4 regions of the Mesorhizobium sp. CO1-1-11 genome follow, and region 2 is predicted to be linked to each of the others. Evidence: predicted binding sites of a transcription regulator. Region 2 holds the regulator's gene; each other region holds the start of a gene.
What was found. The regulator PhoB, encoded in region 2, activates phosphate uptake and scavenging genes when phosphate is short. The targets are predictions, from matches to a motif close to TGTCATNNANCTGTCAT.

Region 1 (5,128 bases), on a different contig from region 2:
GGGCGGCGCAACCTCTCGAGGTTCAATCCCCGTCGCCCGCGGGCTTCGCCTTGCCGCACTGCGCCAGCACCTTGCCGATTGCCCCACTGGAACCCTTCAGCGCAAAACTGATCGAACCATATTTGGCAGCGCTGACCGACACGTCCCCCTTGGACCGCAACAGGTCGAGCAGCGGGTCCCCCTTCTCCAGATCGACCACGAAATAATTGTACATCGCCTCCAGCTGCAGCGTCTTGGTCACCGTCTTGCCGTCGGCCTTGAAGTCGAACGCGCCGCTGATGCCCGGTTCCAGTTGTTGGCCGCTGGCGCCCAGATCGTAGCTCAGCACCGGTTTGTCGTAGCAATTGAGCATCAGATAGGCGTCGCCCCTGGGCCCGCCGCAGACCGAAGCGGTCAGCACGCTGCCACCCTCGTCTTCCTCCATCTTGGCGCTCCAGCCGCCGCAGGATGCCGCGAAGGCCGATTGCGAGCCAAGCACCGCCGCCAAGGCACCGGCGGCAACGAGATTTCTTCTCATGACGTCCCCCTCCGGGCCATTTGCAGCGCCCGCCGGCAGCATATAGGAAAAGCCGTTGAATAGCGTTGCCTGAATGGCAGGGCCGCGCGCCTCGGAGAGAGCAGTGTTGAGAGCCTGTGTTCGCCTGTATCTTCCGACCGCCGCCCTGGTGGCCTTCCCGCTTGCGGCGCATGCCGAGTGGAAGCCTGTCGAGAAGGTCGAGACCTACGCCATTTCAGGCCAGTCCGGGCTCGAGCTCTACCGGTCGATTGGCGAGAACGGGCCGAATGTCGGCATTACCCGCGCCATTGCTCACACCAATTTCAAGCTGACCTGGACCAGGGATTATCAGCCGCGTGCCGGAGCCTGCGTGCTGGTCTCGGCCAAGCCAAAGCTCATCATCACCTACACCTTGCCCAGCCCCTCCTCGCCGCTGCCGTCCGCCATCCAGAAGAACTGGGAGGTTTTCCTCGCAGGCGTCAGCGCCCACGAAAAGGTGCATGGCGCGACCATTGTCGACATGGCGCGCAAGATCGAGGCGGCGACGGTCGGCCTCACCGTTCCCGACGATCCCAAATGCAGCAAGATCCGGGTCGAGATGACCAAACGCCTGTCCGCCCTTTCGCAGGCGCAGCGGCAGGCAAGCCGCGATTTCGACCGCATCGAACTCGGCCAGGGCGGCAATCTGCAAAAGCTCATTCTTGCCCTGGTCAATGGCGGCTGAGCCACCGCGCCTCGCGGCGCGGTGGCATATTCGCGGTTCGCTCCGCCCTAGCGGCTGAGATTAAGCGCGGCTGACAAATCCCCCATCGGCGGCTCGCCATTGGCGGCCAGCGCCTTGTCGCGGGCGACGATGCCCGTCAGCACCGGCAGATCGTAGCGCGCGGTGATGAAGCGCAGGATCGACGTCGTATCGTATTGCGTGTGGTCGACCGTGCCCATCCTGGCATAGGGCGAGACGATGAAGGCCGGGATGCGGTTGCCCGGGCCCCAGCGGTCGGCCTTGGGCGGCGCGACGTGATCCCAGAAGCCGCCATTCTCGTCATAGGTGATGACGACCAGCATGTGGCTCCATTGCGGGCTCTTCTCCAGATGCGCGACGAGGTCGGCCAGATGCCGGTCGCCCGATGTCACGTCGGCATAGCCTGAGTGCTCGTTGAGATTGCCCTGCGGCTTGTAGAAGGCGACCTGCGGCAGCTTGCCGTCGTCGATCGCCTTGATGAACTCGGCGCCATCCAGGCCGCCATCCCTGAGATGCTCGGTGCGCGCTGCGGTGCCGGGCGTGTAGGCGGCGAAATAGTTGAACGGCTGGTGGTGGAACTGGAAGTTCGGCACCGGCGTGGCGTTCTTGCCGTCGAGCGCCGTCTGCCAGGCGCCGGCGTACCAGGCCCAGTCGACCCCCTTCAGCGACAGGAGATCGCCGATGGTGATGTCGTGCTGCGGCGGCAGTGTGGTGGGAGCGGCCGGATCGGCCAGCGCCTTGTCACCGCCCTCGGCAGGCTTGTTGGCGCTCGGCTGATAGGGCGGCTGCATGGTGTTGACGGCGTAAAAATCGGGCGTGATGGCGCCGTCATTGACGAATTTCGGCACGCCGCCCAGCGCCGACGGCGGCGAATTGTCGGCCACCTTCAAGGTCGTTCCGTCGGCCTCGACCACGGCGATCTGGCCCTTGATCGGACTCGTGTCGGCATGCGGATAGACCGGCGTACAGGCGCAGGCGAGCTGGAAATGGTTGAGGAAGGAGCCGCCAAAGGCGCCCTGGAAGAAATTGTCGGCCAGCACATATTTCTTCGCCACCTGCCACATCGGCAGGCTCGAGCCGTCATAATGGCCCATGACCAGCCCGCCGGAATCGGCCCAGGCGACGAATTTATCGTTCTTGCCGCCGTCGATCTGCATCTGCTCCTGGTAGAAACGGTGCCACAAATCGTGGGTGATGACATTGGTGCCTTCGTTGAAGCCTTTGGGATCGTCGATGGCGAAGGCCGCGTTGGCCAGATGCGCGGTCTGCGCCTCCGTCACCACGGGCGTGACGCCCTTTCCGGTCAGCCCACCCCAGGCCGGGGGCAGTTCGGTCAGCGGCTTGCCGTCGCGATCGAGCTGGCGCGCCTGGTCGGCCGAGACATTGGCCAGCCCATTGGCGCCGGGGAAGCCGCCATAAAGATTATCGAAGCTACGGTTCTCCGCATAGATGACGACGACGGTGTCGATCTTGTCGAAGCCGGGAGGGGCGGCATTGGCGGCCGCAAGGGGAAACAAGGCCGAACCGGCCAGACAAAAGGAAGTGAGGAACTTGGGCCTCGTCATGGAAAGACCTCGTGGCTTGACTGTGGCTATGGGGCTTATGCGGCTATGGCGCGGGAACCATGGGCAGCTAACGTGGATGCCTTGTCACCTTTGTGACATCCGCCGCCGCGGCGAACACGGTTTCCTGAGCACTGGGACCGGTCATCAATCCGTTGCACTGCGTTCTTATTTCCGGGCCAAAGCGGACCGTGCCCCATGATGACGAGACGATGGAGAAGCCTGGTGATCGCGAGTGCCGCGATCTCGGCATTTGGCTTTGCCGCGCCCGCGAATACGGCGGGGCCGGACGGCGTCCATCCCGGTCCGCTGTCGCGTGCGCAAGCCTTCGCACGGGCCGAGGCGCTGACTGCCTTGGGGCGAAAGATGTTCTTCGACCCGGCGCTCTCGGCTTCGGGAAAACAGGCCTGTTCCTCCTGCCACGATCCGCGCCATGCCTTCGGTCCGGCCTCGGCATCTCCCGTCGAGATGGGCGGCCCGAACCTCGACCAGTCCGGCGTGCGCGCGGTGCCGTCGCTGCGCTACCTCGAGGCGGCACCCGCCTTCACCGAGCATTTCCACGATTCCGAGGACGAGGGCGACGAGAGCGTTGACAATGGCCCGACCGGCGGTCTGACCTGGGACGGCCGCGCCGATCACGGTGTGGACCAGGCGAAAATCCCCCTGCTCTCGCCGTTCGAGATGGCAAACAAGGATGCCGTGGCGGTCACCGCCGCCTTGCGCAAGTCAGCCTATGCCGATGAGTTCAAGGCAACCTTCGGCAACGATGTCTTCGACCGCCCGGACGATGCCTTCGACGCCGCCGCCGAGGCGCTTGGCACGTTCGAGCAGAGCGCGGTCGACTTCTACCCCTATTCCAGCCGCTACGACGCCTTCCTCGCCGGCAAGGCGACGCTATCGGCGCGGGAACTGCATGGCCGCGCCCTGTTCGAGGACGAGGCGAAAGGCAATTGCGCCTCCTGCCACCTCAGCGAACCGGCCAATGACGGTGAGCCGCCGCAATTCACCGATTTCGGCCTCATCGCCATCGCCGTGCCGCGCAATCCGGCCATCCCGGCCAACGCCGACCCGGCCTATGTCGATCTCGGCCTGTGCGGTCCCCTGCGCACCGATTTCCGTGGCCGCACCGACTATTGCGGCCTGTTCAAGACACCGAGCCTGCGCAACGTGGCGCTGCGCAAGAGCTTCTTCCACAACGGATATTTCCACACGCTGCGCGAAGCGGTGGCCTTCTACGCCAGCCGCGACACCGACCCCGGCCGCTGGTACCCGAAAAACGCTTACGGTACGGTCGACAAATATGACGATTTACCAAAGGCTTACTGGCCGAACCTGAATCAAGACCCGCCCTTCGACGGCAAGAAACCCGGCGACAAGCCGGCGCTCGACGATGCCGAGATCGACGACATCGTGGCGTTTCTGCAGACGCTGACGGATGCGGATCAGGCGGCGAAGCGGTCGCAGTGAACTGGGAAGCCACGTCGTAAGGGTCGCTAGTTGACGTGGGGATTAGCCGAAGCCCTCCCTCGCTTCGTCATCCTAGGGCGGAGCAAGGAGCGAAGCGACGCGGCGCAGACCCTAGGATCCATGCCGCGACGCTTGCGACGGGTAAAACTGTGCCGAACCTGGCTCCAACCTCCGACGAAACGCCATCAAACCGCGACCAACCTGTTCCGCGAAACAGCTCGAACCATTCCGGATTGGTCTTCTCGATCAGTTCGATCTTCCATTGTCGCGACCAGCGCTTCAGCGATTTCTCGCGTTGAATGGCGTCACGAATGTCGAAATGTTCCTCGTACCAGACCAACCGCTGCACACCGTAGCGCCTGGTGAAGCGCGAACCTTCGCCGGATTTGTGCTCCGGCATGCGGCGACCGAGATCGTTGGTGACACCGATGTAGATGGTGCCGCCCTTCTGGCTCGCGGTCATGTAAACATAGCCGGTCATGCGTTGACGGTAACCGCCAACCCGTCCGGGGACTATCCTCGTTCGCCGTATTTTTTCGGCCCACGTCGCGGCATGGATCCTAGGGTCTGCGCGGCGTCGCTTCGCTCCTTGCTACGCCTAGGATGACGAAGGGAGGGAGGGCTTCGGCTAATCTGAGAGGTATGGGATCGCCGCCAGCCGCCTCTCACAGCGCCCGGATCACACCCCCATCCACGCGGATATTCTGCCCGGTAATATACCCTGCCCCGTCCGACGCCAAAAACGCGATCGTCGCGGCGATCTCCTCTGATGTGCCATAGCGCTGCATCGGCACGTTGTCGCGGCGCTCTTCGGTGGCGGGCAGGCTGTCGATCCAGCCGGGCAGCACGTTGTTCATGCGC
Region 2 (5,128 bases):
CTGCGCAAAGCCCATGACCATGCCGATCAAGCCCTCGGCGGAACCGACGGACAGGTCGATGTTGCGCATGACGATGACCAGCACCATGCCGCAGGCCATGATGGCGACCGCGGACGTCTGCACCGACAGGTTCCACAGATTGCGTGGCGTGAGGAACGTGCGGCTGTCGAAATCGAGCGGATTGACGCCAAGACGCAGGCTCGAAATCACATGCAGCGCGACCCAGATCAGCAGCAGCGCGCCGATCATGCCGAGCATGCGGGTGTCGATCTCGGTCGCCTTCAGGAAACGCGCGACCGCGCCGAGTTCCGACGCACGCGCCGTATCGGCCTGCGAGGTTGAGGTCGTGTCGGTCATGATGTTCTCCCAGCGGCTTGCCGTCTGACGCGGAGCCGGACCAGAGCCCAGAAGTTAGCCGCCAGCGGCGGAAACACAAATCTTGTCGGGAACACGCCGCGGCTTGGAAGCAATTCCAGGAAAAGTGCGTAGCGGTTTTTCGTCCGGAATTGCGAAAACAAGGAAATTGGAACGGCCAGTGTTCAGAACACTGACCGTTCCACGCCGCGGCGCTTCCGACTGTTCAGGCGATCAAGCTCAGTTGCAGGCCGCGACGCTGCCCGCGGCAACGCCCGTGCAGACTTCGTCCTTCTTGATCCAGCCGGCGTCGATGACGAGGTTGAGATTGTCCTTGGTGATGGCCACCGGGGTCAGGAACAGCGACTTTACGGTGTTGCCGCCAGGCGTCGTGAAGTCCTTCACGCCGGCGATGTCGGTCATCTTCTTGCCGTCGGCGAGTTGCGAGGCGATCTCGGCGGCGTTCTTGCCGAGTTCGCGCGCGTCCTTCCACACCGACACGGTCTGGGTGCCGAGCGCGATGCGGTTGAGCGCGGCGTGGTCGCCGTCCTGACCGGAGACCGGCACGGTGCCGGCGAGCCCCTGCGCCGTCAGCGCCGCGACCACACCGCCGGCGGTGCCGTCATTGGCGGCGACCACGGCGTCGACCTTGTTGTCGTTGGCGGTGAGGAACTGTTCCATGTTCTTCTGGGCGTTGGCGGGCAGCCAGCCGTCCGTATAGGCTTCGCCGACATTCTTGATCTTGCCGCTGTCTATTGCCGCTTTCAGCACTTCCATAGAGCCCGAGAACAGGAAGTCGGCATTCGGATCGGCGCCCGAGCCCTTGATGAAGACGTAATTGCCCTCAGGCTTCACCTTGAACACTTCGCGGGCCTGCATGCGGCCGACTTCCTTGTTGTCGAAGGTCAGGTAGAAGACGTCCTTGTTCTCGATGAGGCGGTCATAGCCGACGACCGGAATGCCCTCGTCGAGCGCCTTCTGTACCGCCGGGCCGATGGCCGACGCGTCCTGCGCCAGGATGATCAGCGAATTGGCACCCTGCGAAATCAGGCTCTCGACATCGGTCAGCTGCTTGCCGGGATTGGACTGCGCGTCGGCGGAAATGTACTTGTCGCCCGCGGCCTCGATGGCCTTCCTCATGGCCGCCTCGTCGGTCTTCCAGCGCTCCTCCTGGAAGTTGGACCACGAAACGCCGATGACCTTGCCCTTCGCCTGCGCGACCGACGCCAGCGTCAGCGACATGGCGACACCCGCCAGAATGGCGACTGTGAATCTCTTCATGATATCCTCCCTGCGCCCGCGTGTGGCGCGACCAAACTGGCCCTAAGGCCGGCACAAAGGCCCTATTTTTTCGAGCCTCGAAAAAACACTCGTCCATCGCCGGAACACTGTCAACATCGATTCTGACGGATTTTGAGGTGCCGGAAGCCTTTTTTCGAGCCCCGCAATAAATAAATGACAGCCCCAGCCGCTTCTGCCAGTATTCGGCCCGTTGCCGGAGGTGTTCGAGGGGGCGTCAAGAACCGCGGCGACGGGGAGGAAATCATGTCGGTCGGAATCCGCCACGACGATCTGCGCCGGCGCAACCGCGCAATGGTGATTGGAGCCGTGCGCCGGGGTGGCCAGCCCTCGCGCACCGAGATCGCCGCCACCACCGCCCTGAGCCACTCGACCATATCGGCGATATCAGCCGACCTGATCGGCGAAGGTATCCTGAGCGAAGGCAAGCCGAACGAGGCCGGCTCACTGAAACGCGGCCGGCCGCAGGTGGGCCTTTGTCTCAACCCCGAGGCCGCGGCGGTCATGACCGTGGTGCTGTCGCTGAATTTCCTCTCCGTCGCCGTCATCGACTACGCCGGCCAGGTGATATCGGAGGAGCAGCGCCGGCTGGACACGCTGACCATGTCGCGCGAGGCGCTGATCGGCGAATGCGTGGCCATCGTCCGCCGCCGCCTCGAGGATCCCGACCTTGACGTCGCCAGCATCGCCCGCATCGCGCTGGCGATCCAGGGCATCACCGACACCGAGGCGCGCGCCATGCTGTGGTCGCCGATCACGCCACAGACGGACATTGCCTTCGCCGACATACTCGAAGCCGAATTCGGCATCCCCGCCACCATGGAGAACGACTGCAACATGATGGCGGTGGCGCTGCGCTGGCGCGACCCCGAGCGCTACCGCGACGACTTCATCGCCATCCTGCTCTCGCACGGCATCGGCATGGGCCTGGTGCTGAAGGGCGATCTGTTCACCGGCACCCATTCCTCCGGCGGCGAGTTCGGCCACATGATCCATCGCCCGGGCGGCGCGCTCTGCCGCTGCGGGCGGCGCGGCTGCGTCGAGGCCTATGCCGGCAACTATGCCATCTGGCGTAATGCAGGACAGATGGGTGAGGACGCCAAACCGGTCGACGTCAGCGACGCCGACATGCGCGCATTGGCGGCCACGGCGCGCGAAAGAGACGGACCGGAGCGCGAGGCCTATCGCAAGGCCGGCGAGGCTCTGGGCTATGGCCTTGGCAGCCTGTTCGCGCTGATAGACCCGGCGCCCGTTGCGATGGTCGGCGTCAGCGCCGCCGCCTTCGACCTGATCGAGCCGGCCCTGCGCGAGGCCATCGCCCAGACCGCCGGCGGCCAGCATTCGAAATCGATTTCCTTCGATACAGAGCCGAACGAATTGCCGCTGATCCGCGAGGGCTGCGCCATGCGCGCGCTCACCTTCGTCGACCAGGAGATCTTCGCGCCGGGCGTGCAGGTGAGATCCGGCAAGAACGTGGCCTGATCTCAATCCTCGCGGATTGCGTAGCCCGCGCCACGGATGGTGCGTATCACATCGGGCATGCGGCCATTGTTGACCGCCTTGCGCAGGCGGCCGACATGCACATCCACAGTGCGCTCGTCGATGTAGATCGTCTCGCCCCAGACATTATCGAGCAACTGGCTGCGCGAGAACACGCGGCCAGGATGGCGCATCATGAATTCGAGTAGCCGGAACTCGGTCGGTCCGAGCCGGATCTCGCTCTTCTTGCGATAGACCCGGTGCGATTCGCGGTCGAGCACGATGTCGCCGACCTTGAGCACGCTGGACAGCACTTCCGGTTTGGCGCGGCGCAGCAGCGCCTTGACCCGGGCCATGAATTCTGGCGTCGAGAACGGCTTGACCAGATAGTCGTCGGCGCCGGTCGAGAGGCCGCGCACGCGATCGCTCTCCTCGCCGCGCGCCGTCAGCATGATGATCGGCAATCGCTCCGTCTCGGGCCGCATGCGCAGGCGCCGACAGAGTTCGATGCCGGAAACCGCCGGCACCATCCAGTCGAGCACCAGCAGGTCGGGCACGTTTTCCTGGAGGCGGATCTCGGCTTCGTCGCCGCGTGTCACCACCTCGACCTGGTAACCCTCGGATTCCAGATTGTAGCGGAGGAGCACGCCCAGCGGCTCCTCGTCCTCCACCACCATGATGCGTGGCGCGATCATCGATCGATCATCCCTGCCATCAAGCCGCAGGCATCGACAGCGCCGTCTCGTCCTGCTTCGGACGGTTGGCGGGCAATTGCGTGCCGGTCAGCACATAATACGCATTCTCGGCGATGTTGGTCACATGGTCGCCGATGCGTTCGAGATTCTTGGCGCAGAACAAAAGATGCGTGCAAGCCGTGATGTTGCGGGGATCCTCCATCATGTAGGTCAGGAGTTCGCGGAACACCGAGGTGTATTTGACGTCGATGCGTTCGTCGTCATTCCTGAGCTTGGCGAGGGCGGCGGCATCGCCGGCCGCATATTCCTCGACCACGCCCTGCACCTGGATCAGCACCAGCTGCGCCATGGAGTCGATGGAATGCGACAGGTCGCGCGGCGTGGCGGTGAGGCCGACGGAGCCGACGCGCTTGGCGATGTTCTTGGCAAGGTCGCCGATGCGTTCGAGATCGCCCGCCATGCGGATCGAGCCGACGACATGACGCAGATCGTCGGCCATCGGTTGGCGCTTGGCGATCAGGGTGATGGCGCGATCATCGAGTTCGCGCTGGCGTGCGTCCATGATGGCGTCGTCGGAGACGACGCGCTGTGCCAGCGCATTGTCGGAATTCAGCAGCGCCTTGGTGGCGCCGCCGACCATCGTGCCGGCGAGATCGCCCATGTCGCTGATCAGCCTGCTGATCTGTCCGAGATCCTCGTCGAAGGCTGCGACTGTGTGTTCGGCCATGATCCTGGTCCTCGTATGCGTGAGATCAGCCGAAGCGGCCGGTGATATAGTCCTGCGTGCGCTTCTCGCGAGGCGACGTGAAGATCTTCTCGGTCTTGTCGAATTCGACCAGCTCGCCAAGATACATGAAAGCCGTCTGCTTCGAGACGCGCGCGGCCTGCTGCATGTTGTGGGTGACGATGACGATCGTGTAGTCGGCCTGCAACTCGTCGATCAATTCCTCGATCTTGGCGGTCGACAATGGGTCGAGCGCCGAGGCCGGCTCGTCGAGAAGGATGACCTCCGGCTTCACCGCCACGGTGCGGGCGATGCAAAGCCGCTGCTGCTGGCCGCCCGACAGGCTGAGGCCGCTGGCGTTGAGCTTGTCCTTGACTTCGTTCCACAGCGCGGCGCGTTTCAACGCCTGCTCGACACGGCCGTCCATCTCGGCCTTGCCGATCTTCTCGTAGAGGCGGACGCCGAAGGCGATGTTCTCATAGATCGACATCGGGAACGGCGTCGGCTTCTGGAACACCATGCCGATCTTGGTGCGCAACAGGTTGAGGTCCTGCGAGCGGTCGAGAACGTTCTGGCC
Region 3 (5,128 bases), on a different contig from region 2:
AAAATTCGCGTCGGCCTTCTACGGCCCCTATCGCGAGGCGGTCGGCACCGCCGGTCTGCTCAAGGGCGACAAGAAGACCTATTACATCGACCACGCCAATTCGGACGAGGCGGTGCGCGAGGCCGAACAGGACCTCGCCGAGGGCGCAGACATGCTGATGGTCAAGCCCGGCCTGCCCTATCTCGACATCATCCGCCGGCTGAAGGACGAATTCCAGATGCCGACCTTCGCCTACCAGGTCTCGGGCGAATATTCGATGATCAAGGCGGCTGATTCCAATGGCTGGATCGATGGAGAGAAGGCGATGCTGGAATCGTTGCTCGCCTTCAAGCGCGCCGGCTGCGACGGCATCCTGACCTATTTCGCACCCGAAGTGGCTGTGATGCTGAAGGGGTAGCCCGACTTGCCGGGCAAGGCACTTCAGTAGATGTCACCACTCTTTCGACTGGTCGGCGGTTCTATCGAAAACCCGCTGACAAAAACTGGCGGCTGCAACTATGATGGAAGCGGCCGACAGCCCGCACCCTCGGCCAAGAGGTATGGCGAACGCTTCCTGAGGATGCTTCCTGACCCGTTTCACCGTCGGGCGAAGGTGTCGGCAATGCGGGCACTGACGAAGGCTTTGCCGTGACCCGAGGAAACGGACATGCTTGCCTATCGCGATGCCAAGACGATGGCGAAAGCCATGCGGGAGGCGCTTGCCGCCCGCAGACTGACGATCAGCCACAGCGAGGCCCTTGAGATCGTCGCGCGCCAACCGACCGGCCAATGAGGCGGCGGCCGTAGCTTGGCGGCAATCGGAAATACCTTTTCCGGCTCGAAAAACCACTTGCAATTCAAAATCAGTTTGCTAGAAGAAACCACTTGCAAAAAACAACCGGTTCTCAAGGAGGAGGTTCTCATGTCCAAACTTCGCGTCAACGCTTTCAGCCTGTCGCTTGACGGCTATGGCGCCGGCCCCGATCAGAGCCTTGAAAATCCGCTCGGTGTCGGCGGACCGGCCCTGCACAAATGGGCTTTCAGCACTCGCACCTTCCGCAAGATGTTTGGCCAGGAAGGCGGCGAGACAGGCGTTGACGAAGACTTTGCGGCGCGCAGCTTCGAGAATGTCGGCGCCTGGATCCTCGGCCGCAACATGTTCGGGCCGATCCGGGGCGAGTGGCCTGACGACAGCTGGAAGGGCTGGTGGGGCGACAATCCGCCCTATCACGTCCCGACCTTCGTGCTGACGCATTACAAGCGCGATCCCATCGTGATGGAAGGCGGCACGACTTTTTATTTCGTAACCGACGGCATCCATTCGGCTCTCGAACAGGCCAAAGCGGCCGCGTCAGGCAAGGATGTGCGGGTCGGCGGCGGCGTCTCCACCATCCGGCAGTATCTGCAGGAAAAGCTGATCGACGAGATGCACCTGGCGATCTCGCCGGTGCTGCTTGGCAGAGGCGAGAACCTTTTTGCGGGCCTCGACATGCTGAATCTGGGCTACCAGTGCGGCGAACAGGTGGCGACGGCACTGGCCACGCACGTGGTGATCAAGCGGGCGTAAGGTGGCGAAACCCTCGACGAAAGCCCATTTCTCCCCGTCACTATACGGGGAGAAATGTCCGGCAGGACAATGAGGGGCGGCGCTAGCGCTAGAAGATTGCGCTGTCGAGCATGTCCGATGGCAATGTGTCAGCAGAAGAAGATAGCGCGCGCGGGGGTTTATCCGGGCTCAATTGTCAAAGCCAGCGCCGCCCCTCATCCGCCTGCCCGGCACCTTCTCCCCGTATAGTGACGGGGAGAAGGACAAACTCTCGCTCAATACTTCTCCGGCACGTAAAGCTCGCGCGGCAGCACCTGGCGCTCGTATTCCGGGTTGAAGACGCGCTCCGGCAGCGTGATCTCCTCGTGCGGCACCTCTTCATACGGCAGCTGCTTGAGCAGATGGTCGATGCAGTTCAGCCGCGCGCGCTTCTTGTCGTTACCCTCGACGATGAACCAGGGCGCCTCGGGAATGTTGGTGCGGGCGAAGGTCTCCTCCTTGGCCTTGGTGTAGTGTTCCCAGCGCACCCGCGACTGCAGGTCCATCGGCGACAGCTTCCACTGTTTCATCGGGTCGTGGATCCGCATCAGGAAGCGCATTTGCTGTTCCTCGTCGGTGATCGAGAACCAATATTTGACCACGGTGATGCCCGAGCGCACCAGCATGCGCTCGAACTCCGGCACGTCATGGAAGAACTCCTCGACCTGCTCGGGGCTGGCAAAACCCATTACCCGTTCGACGCCGGAGCGGTTGTACCAGGAGCGGTCGAGCAAAACGATCTCGCCGCCTGCCGGCAAATGCGGGACATAGCGCTGGAAATACCATTGCGACTTCTCGCGTTCGGTCGGAGCCGGAAGCGCCACGACGCGGCAGATACGCGGATTGAGCCGCTGTGTGATGCGCTTGATGACGCCGCCCTTGCCAGCGGAGTCGCGGCCCTCGAATATCACCACCAGTTTCTTCTTGTGGTAGGCGACCCAGGATTGCAGCTTGATCAATTCGGACTGGAGGCTGATCAGGTCGCGAAAATACTGCATGCGATCGATCGAAGGCGGATGCGAGTTCTTGTAGATCTTGGCGATCTCCATCGAGAGGGCCGGCTCCGACATTTCGAGCTCATAGTCCTCGTCGAGCGTGTCGGCGAGCTCGGCTTCAAGCCAGTCCTTGGCAGGGGAATTCTGTTTCAGCTCGGTCATATCAACTGCTCCGCTTGCAAGCCCTGTCGGTTACCACTGGGCGCTCCAATTGCTGGCCAATGGAAACACCTGAGCCGACTTCAATATAGGCCGGCGGTGACGGTTTTATTGCAGCACAGGCGCAATTGCCGGCGTTGCAAATTCCGCAATGTACGATCGATCGACCGTCGTCGCATGGCGACAAGCCGGCCGAATTGTCCTACAAATGCGCGGTCGCCTTCCAGGCCTGCCTTGCCGGCACGCCTCTTCAACAAAATCGTGAGGATCTGACATGGAATACCGCACCCTTGGCCGTTCCGGCCTGAAGGTTTCGACACTGACGCTTGGCACCATGACATTCGGCGGCGCCGGGCCCTTCGCCGCGGTCGGCAACAGCGATCTCGCCGAAGCCAAGCGGATGATCGATATGTGCATCGATGCCGGCATCAACCTCATCGACACCGCCAATGTCTATTCCAACGGCCTCTCCGAAGAGATCATAGGCGAAGCTCTCGGCGGCAAGCGCAAGAACGATGTGCTGATCGCGTCCAAGGCGCGGATGCGGATCGGCAAGGGCCCGAACGACGAGGGCCTGTCGCGCCATCATCTGATCCGTGAATGCGAGAGCAGCCTGAAGCGCTTGAAGACCGATGTCATCGACATCTATTTCGTCCACCAATGGGACGGCCTCACTCCGCTCGAGGAGACCGTTGCCGCGCTCGACAGTTTGGTCAGCCAGGGCAAGGTGCGCTACATCGGCTGCTCCAACTATTCCGGCTGGCAGGTGATGAAGGCGCTTTCCATCAGCGACAGCCGTCACCAGCAACGCTTCGTCACCCAGCAGATCCACTATACGCTGGAAGCGCGCGAGGCCGAGTACGAGCTCTTGCCGATCTCGGTCGACCAAGGGCTGGGCGTTTTGGTCTGGAGCCCGCTCGCCGGCGGCCTGCTGTCGGGCAAATACCGCCGCGACAGCCCGACCGCTCGCCAGCTTGCCGGCTGGTCCGAGCCGCCGATCCGCGACGAGGACCGGCTGTGGCGGATTGTCGATGTGCTGGTCGAGATCGGCAAGGATCGTGGCGTCTCGGCGGCGCAGGTGGCGCTCGCCTGGCTGCTCGGACGCCCTGCCGTCTCCTCGCTGGTGATCGGTGCCCGCAATGACGTTCAGCTCAAGGACAACCTTGCGGCGGCGGCCCTGAAGCTCGGCACCGAAGAACGCCAGCGCCTCGACGCGGTCAGCCGGCCGGCTCTGCTCTACCCCTACTGGCACCAGCAACTGACAGCGAAGGATCGCTTCGGCCCAGCCGATCTGGTTCTCGACCGCAGCGATATCTGATCAGCGTCAGGCAGAGAGCAAGAGCTAGCCGCCGATAAACCGCCAGAGTTCGGGATCGGGTTCGATCTGGCCGCCGAGCACGAAATATTTGTAGAGGACGAGCAAGGAGATCGCATGCTCGTCCCGTTCATTGGAGAATTTGCGGCAATAGGCATTGGCTGCGGCGATGATGCGCTCCGCCGCGGCCGGGTGCCCTTCAAAATAGCGCACTTTTTCGCCGAGATCGGCAAAATCCGGGTCAAGCGGCGCATAGTGGATACCGGCCTCGAGCTGGCTCTCGCCGAACCATGTTTCGTAGGTCGGCGGCGGCATCAGACAGAGCGAGTTGGAATTCATGATCCATTTGAGGTTGGTCGCCACGTCATTGCCCTCCAGCGAGACGATGTAGCGATAGCGCAGGTGCTGGCTGATGCTGAGGAAAGGCTTGCTGTACTTAGCCGGTGCGCTGCGCTTGTGCGAACCGGCATCGCAGAACGGCAAGTCGCGCGCGACATCCAGGAACCGTGTCCTGATTGGGTTGTTGAGGTCGCCGCGCCAGACCACGGCAGGGCGCTTGTCGGCGAAGGCGACGGTATCGACGGGCATGTGGAAGTGGCGGAATTTGTTGAACTTCATGACGACGGCATTGCCGTTGTCGGCGCGGATCGGCCGGTCCTTGACGAGGGTCGGCAGCTTGGGCACGCCGATGACATCGCCGAACTTCAGGTCGATGAGCAATGATCGATCGAAATAGCGGGCAAATTCCTTCAGGTCGTAATAGTACATGCTCGGTTCAAACGGTATCTTGTCGATGCGCACCGCATTCGGGCCTGGTGTAAAAGCATCCTGCAGCTTGTTGTAGTGATTCAGTCGCCGGCGCACGGCCTCGTCCGAGAGCCTGGCCTGTTGCAGGCGGCTGGCCAATCGCCTCCGGAAGATCGCCTGGGGCGCGATGTCGCGCATGACGTTCCGCGCATAGTAGAAGACCTTTGCCGTCGTTCGTTGGAGGGTGGCCATGGATTCTTTTGATCAAAGATAAACGCGGTTAAACAAATGACGGTCGGGATGGTTCCCGCAGCATGATTGCCCTACCATCCAGCCACGCATTCCGAT
Region 4 (5,128 bases), on a different contig from region 2:
ACCGTTGCCGAAGCAATAGATGCGGCTGTGCTCCAGGAACCGGCCGACGATCGACTTGACCCTGATGTTTTCCGACAGGCCCGGCACCTGCGGCCGCAGGCAGCATATGCCGCGCACGACGAGGTCGATCTCCACTCCGGCGCGGCTGGCATCGTAGAGCGCGTCGATGATGATGGGATCGACGAGCGCGTTCATCTTCATCCAGATACGCGCCGGCCGTCCCTCCAACGCATGGGTGACCTCGTCCGAAATGTGCTGAAGGATGCGGTTCCTCAGCGTGAACGGCGAGATCGCCAGCCGCATCTCCGCGGTCGGCTCGGCATAGCCGGTGATGAAATTGAACAATTGGGCGACGTCGCGGGCGATCGTCGGATCGGTGGTGAAGAAGGACAGGTCGGTGTAGATGCGCGCGGTGACCGGGTGGTAGTTGCCGGTGCCGAGATGGACGTAATTGCGCAGCTTGCCGTCCTCGCGCCGCACCACCAGCGACATCTTGGCGTGGGTCTTGAGTTCCAGGAACCCGAACACGACCTGCACGCCGGCGCGTTCGAGATCGCGCGCCCAGCGAATGTTGGCCTCCTCATCGAAACGCGCCTTGAGCTCGACCAGCGCCGTTACTGACTTGCCGGCTTCGGCCGCGTCGACCAGAGCACGCACGATCGGGCTGTCGTTGGAGGTGCGATAGAGCGTCTGCTTGATCGCCACCACTTCGGGGTCGGCCATCGCCTGGCGCAGGAACTGCACCACCACGTCGAACGACTCATAGGGGTGATGGACGACGATGTCCTTCTCGCGAATGGCGGCGAAACAGTCGCCGCCATGCTCACGGATGCGCTCGGGAAAGCGTGGGTTGTAGGGGATGAATTTCAGGTCGTCGCGGGGAACGGAGACGATCTCGGAGATCTGGCTGAGTGCCAGCGGCCCGGTGAGCACGCTGATGCGGCTCGACGAGACGCCAAGCTCGCCGGCGACGAAATCGCGCAATTCCCCAGGCATCAGCTTGTCGAATTCGATGCGGATGACGGAGCCGCGGCGGCGGCGCTTCAGCGCCGTTTCGAACAGGCGCACGAGATCTTCCGATTCCTCTTCGACCTCGATGTCGCTGTCACGAATGATGCGGAACGTGCCGGAGCCCTTGACCTCGTAGCCGGGGAAGAGCTTGCCGATGTAGAGGCCGACCGCCTCCTCCAGCGGAATGAAGCGGACATGGTGCTTGCGGTCCGGCAGGCGGATGAAGCGCTTCAGCGCCACCGGCAGGCGCAAGAGCGCGCTCATCTCCTCGCCATTCTTGCGATGGCGAAGTTGCAGCGCCATCGAGAAGCCGAGATTGGGAATGAACGGGAACGGATGCGCCGGGTCGATCGACAGCGGGGTCAGCACGGGAAACACCTGCTCCTGGAAATGGTCTTCCAGCCAGACCTTCTCGTCCTTGGTCAGCGCGTCGCGGGTGATGGTTTCGATGCCTTCCTTGTTGAGCAGCACCGTGAGGGCCGACAGGCTCTTCTGCTGGTCCTCCTGCAGCCGCTCGACCTCACGCAGCAATTGTTCGAGCTGCTGTTCGGGAGTGCGTCCGTCCGGGCTCTTCAGCACGATCCCCTCGCGCACCTGGCCGGCAAGACCGGCGACGCGCACCATGAAGAACTCGTCGAGATTGGCGGCCGAGATCGACAGGAAGCGGACGCGCTCCAGCAGCGGGTGATGGGTGTTCAGCGATTCCTCGAGAACGCGGCGATTGAACTGCAGCCAGGAGAATTCGCGGTTGACGAAGCGGTCCGGATTGCCTTCCGGGCTCGCTGCCGCGACATTGTTGAATTCGCTCTGTACCGGCTTCAGTTCGTTCATGATTCCTGCTCTCCCGCGCGCCTCAGCCGGTTAACCGGCTTAACTTATCCTGTGGCAGGCTTTTGCGACAGTTCTCTGACAGGCTTTTGCGACAGTTTGATTTCATCGAACTTGCAAACAGACTTGATATGATCCAGATGCAGAGAGACTGCGTTAAGGAGACGACGATGGCAGGCGGTTCCATTCCCCATTTCCAGAACGATGCGGGCCACCCGGCGATCGACATCGGAGTCAAGGAATTCATGTGCACGGGCGCCAACCCGCCTTTCGACCATCCGCATGTTTTTCTCGACATGGGCGACGACAATGAGAAAGTCTGCCCCTACTGCTCGACCCTCTATCGCTATTCGCCGAAGCTGAAGGCGACCGAAACGCTGCCGGCGGGCTGCCTCTACATCGACCAGGCCGCCTGACCTTCCGATCATGAGCTCGACGCGGTCCCGGCAGGTCATGATCGCCGGGGCTGGCATCGCCGGGCTGACAGCGGCGATTGCCTTTGCCGAACGCGGCTATTCCGTGAGGGTGTTCGAACAGGCGCAGCGTCTCGAAGCGGCGGGCGCCGGCATCCAGCTCTCTCCTAACGCGACCCGCATCCTTCGCCAGCTTGGCGTGCTCGACACGCTTCTTGCCAATGCCGTCCAGCCGGAAGCCGTGGTGCTGAAGGACGCCGCGAGCCTGCGCCAACTGGCACGCGTGCCGCTTGGCGGAGCCGGCGAGGAACGCTGGGGGGCGCCCTATCTCGTGGCGCACCGGGCGGATCTGCAAGACGCCCTGATGGCGCGCGTTGCGCAACTGCCCGACATCCATCTCACCACCGGCGCGCAGATCAGCAGCGTGGCCTCCGGTTCATTCGTTATCACCACGACAGACGGGGTCGGCCGCAAGGTCATCGATACCCAAGGATCTCTGCTGGTCGGCGCCGATGGCGTCTGGTCAGCGGTGCGGAGGTTTGCCAGTCCAGGCAGCGGAGCCGGCTTGGCGAACAGCCATTTCTCCGGCGAACTGGCTTGGCGGGCGACGGTGAGCGCAGACAACGAGGCGGGGCGAGCCTTCACCGCGATCGGCTCCCCTGACTGCGTCACCACCTTCCTGCATCCCGGCTTTCATTTGGTCGCCTACCCCGTGAGCAGGGGTAGCGCCTTCAACCTTGCCGCCTTCACCCGGGGCGAGCGCATCGCCGACGGGTGGTCACGCCACGCCGATCCCGCCATCCTTTCAGGCGCCATGCGCCGCTCCGCGCCGGCGCTGGCGCGTTTGGTGGAACTCGCTGGCCCGTGGACCGCCTTTCCTATCCACACGGTCGAACAGCGACGCTGGACCATGCCCGAAGGCATCGCGCTAATCGGCGACGCCGCGCATGCCATGACGCCGTTCGCGGCGCAAGGTGCTGCCATGGCGATCGAGGACGCGGCTACGCTTGCCGATTTGATCGCCGACTTCCCTGGCGACCTGACGCAAAGCCTCGTCATCTGGGAGAACCTGCGGCGGTCGCGCATCGCCAAGGTCATCCGTCGCGGCGCGCTCAACCGGCTTGCCTGGCATGCCCGAGGCCCGGTGGCGTTGGCCCGCAATCTGTTTCTGGCGGCACGACCGGGAGAGAAGCTCGCAGCCGATCTGGACTGGCTTTACGGGTGGGAGCAGCAGCGGATCACCCGTCGCTGAAAGGAGCCAGCGGCAAAGCTAATTATACAGCCGCATCGACAGCCCAAGCGAAACCGGCAGCGGGTTCCACCAACCGGTGCGCAGGCCGGCGGTGCGCAGTGCCGCCGCCGTCCAGGTATTGCAGCCGATCAGCGCATTGAAATGGCCATTGGCCTCATAAAAGCGATCGAAATTGGAGTAGGCGGCATCATCGATGACGATCGGACCGTTCGGCCCCTCCTGAAAGCTCGCTTCGACGAAATCGAGCAATGCGGCAAAACGGTCTTCGCCCACGTCGAAGCCCGCGACATCGGGGTGCGGCTCGGGAATGTTGCCGGCGACGTCGACATGCATCACGGACGCATCGAGCGTCAAAGCCTTGATTGCGGGCAGCGCCTTCAATTGCGACCATGTCGGCGTTTCCAGATAGAAGGCGCGCCCACCCCAGCCGAATACGAGGTAGCGCACTTCGGGCGCGTCCGAAGGCAGGCCGGCATCGGCAAGAAAACGAAAGCGCCGGCGCACCTCGTCGTCCACGGGAATGGCGATGTCGGTGTGGATCGGATTTTTCAGCACCAATATGTGCCGGATGCCCTCGCCCGCTGCGGCTGCCGGCCAGAGCGGCCGCGGCACCAGCGTGCCGAGCGACACGGCGAGCACCAGTGCTGCAACCAGCATGGCCAGGAAACGCAGGAGTTTTCTCATCGGTGCGGCTTCGCGATTCCGTCGCGGCTCAATGAAGAAGATCATTATCCGATCGGCCAGACACTAAAAAGCCCGGCCGTGGCGCGACCGGGCTTTCTCGACTTGGCGTCAGTCCGCTCAGTGCAGGATCTGCGACAAGAACAGCTTCGTGCGTTCGTGGCGGGGATGGTCGAAGAACTCGGCCGGCGTGTTCTGCTCGACGATCTGGCCCTGATCCATGAAGATCACCCGGTTGGCGACTTTCCGTGCAAAGCCCATCTCGTGGGTGACGCACAGCATGGTCATGCCTTCCTCGGCCAGCCCCACCATGGTTTCCAGCACTTCCTTGATCATTTCCGGGTCGAGCGCTGAGGTCGGCTCGTCGAACAGCATGATGCGCGGGTTCATGCACAGCGAGCGGGCGATCGCCACGCGCTGCTGCTGGCCGCCGGAAAGCTGGCCCGGATATTTGTTGGCCTGCTCGGGGATCTTCACGCGCTTGAGGAAATGCATGGCGATTTCCTCGGCCTGCTTCTTCGGCGTCTTGCGCACCCAGATCGGCGCCAGCGTGCAATTCTCGAGGATGGTCAGATGCGGGAACAGGTTGAAGTGCTGGAACACCATGCCGACCTCGCGGCGCACCTCGTCGATCTTTTTCAGATCGTTGGTGAGTTCCTTGCCGTCGACGATGATCTTGCCCTTCTGGTGCTCTTCCAGCCGGTTGATGCAGCGGATCATGGTCGACTTGCCCGACCCGGACGGTCCGCAAATGACGATGCGCTCGCCGCGCATCACCTTCAGATTGATGTCCTTCAGCACATGGAACTCGCCGTACCATTTATGCATGGCGATGATGTCGATGGCGACATCGGTGGTCGAGATATGCATCTTGGCGGCGTTGACCTTGATCTCTTCCGCGCTGACGGCATTTTCGGTGGCCATGGCTGGGGTCCCCTTGTTC

Region 1: LB554_RS06790 (acid phosphatase) is a predicted target of PhoB. The motif match lies at 2,886-2,902, and genes of this name have one in related genera.
Region 3: ppk2 (polyphosphate kinase 2) is a predicted target of PhoB. The motif match lies at 2,818-2,834, and genes of this name have one in related genera.
Region 4: LB554_RS03805 (RNA degradosome polyphosphate kinase) is a predicted target of PhoB. The motif match lies at 1,907-1,923, and genes of this name have one in related genera.

The regions. Positions count from the first base shown of each region.
Region 1 covers NZ_JAIUHE010000005.1:19,950-25,077, forward strand. Annotated here, with positions in the region: gene LB554_RS06780 (hypothetical protein) at 23-517, opposite strand; gene LB554_RS06785 (DUF922 domain-containing Zn-dependent protease) at 624-1,220, shown strand; gene LB554_RS06790 (acid phosphatase) at 1,268-2,803, opposite strand; gene LB554_RS06795 (cytochrome-c peroxidase) at 2,999-4,267, shown strand; partial or broken gene LB554_RS06800 (GIY-YIG nuclease family protein) at 4,464-4,748, opposite strand; gene LB554_RS06805 (SDR family oxidoreductase) at 4,933-5,128, opposite strand, start outside.
Region 2 covers NZ_JAIUHE010000020.1:3,833-8,960, forward strand. Annotated here, with positions in the region: gene LB554_RS22220 (sugar ABC transporter permease) at 1-357, opposite strand, end outside; gene xylF (D-xylose ABC transporter substrate-binding protein) at 595-1,635, opposite strand; gene LB554_RS22230 (ROK family protein) at 1,900-3,135, shown strand; gene phoB (phosphate regulon transcriptional regulator PhoB) at 3,138-3,827, opposite strand; gene phoU (phosphate signaling complex protein PhoU) at 3,847-4,554, opposite strand; gene pstB (phosphate ABC transporter ATP-binding protein PstB) at 4,580-5,128, opposite strand, start outside.
Region 3 covers NZ_JAIUHE010000002.1:195,563-200,690, forward strand. Annotated here, with positions in the region: gene hemB (porphobilinogen synthase) at 1-397, shown strand, start outside; partial or broken gene LB554_RS02965 (glyoxalase superfamily protein) at 647-757, shown strand; gene LB554_RS02970 (dihydrofolate reductase family protein) at 902-1,546, shown strand; gene ppk2 (polyphosphate kinase 2) at 1,801-2,721, opposite strand; gene LB554_RS02980 (aldo/keto reductase) at 2,993-4,036, shown strand; gene LB554_RS02985 (glycosyl transferase family 90) at 4,061-5,032, opposite strand.
Region 4 covers NZ_JAIUHE010000002.1:367,438-372,565, forward strand. Annotated here, with positions in the region: gene LB554_RS03805 (RNA degradosome polyphosphate kinase) at 1-1,842, opposite strand, end outside; gene LB554_RS03810 (zinc-finger domain-containing protein) at 2,010-2,255, shown strand; gene LB554_RS03815 (FAD-dependent monooxygenase) at 2,266-3,504, shown strand; gene LB554_RS03820 (TIGR02117 family protein) at 3,523-4,188, opposite strand; gene LB554_RS03825 (amino acid ABC transporter ATP-binding protein) at 4,306-5,055, opposite strand.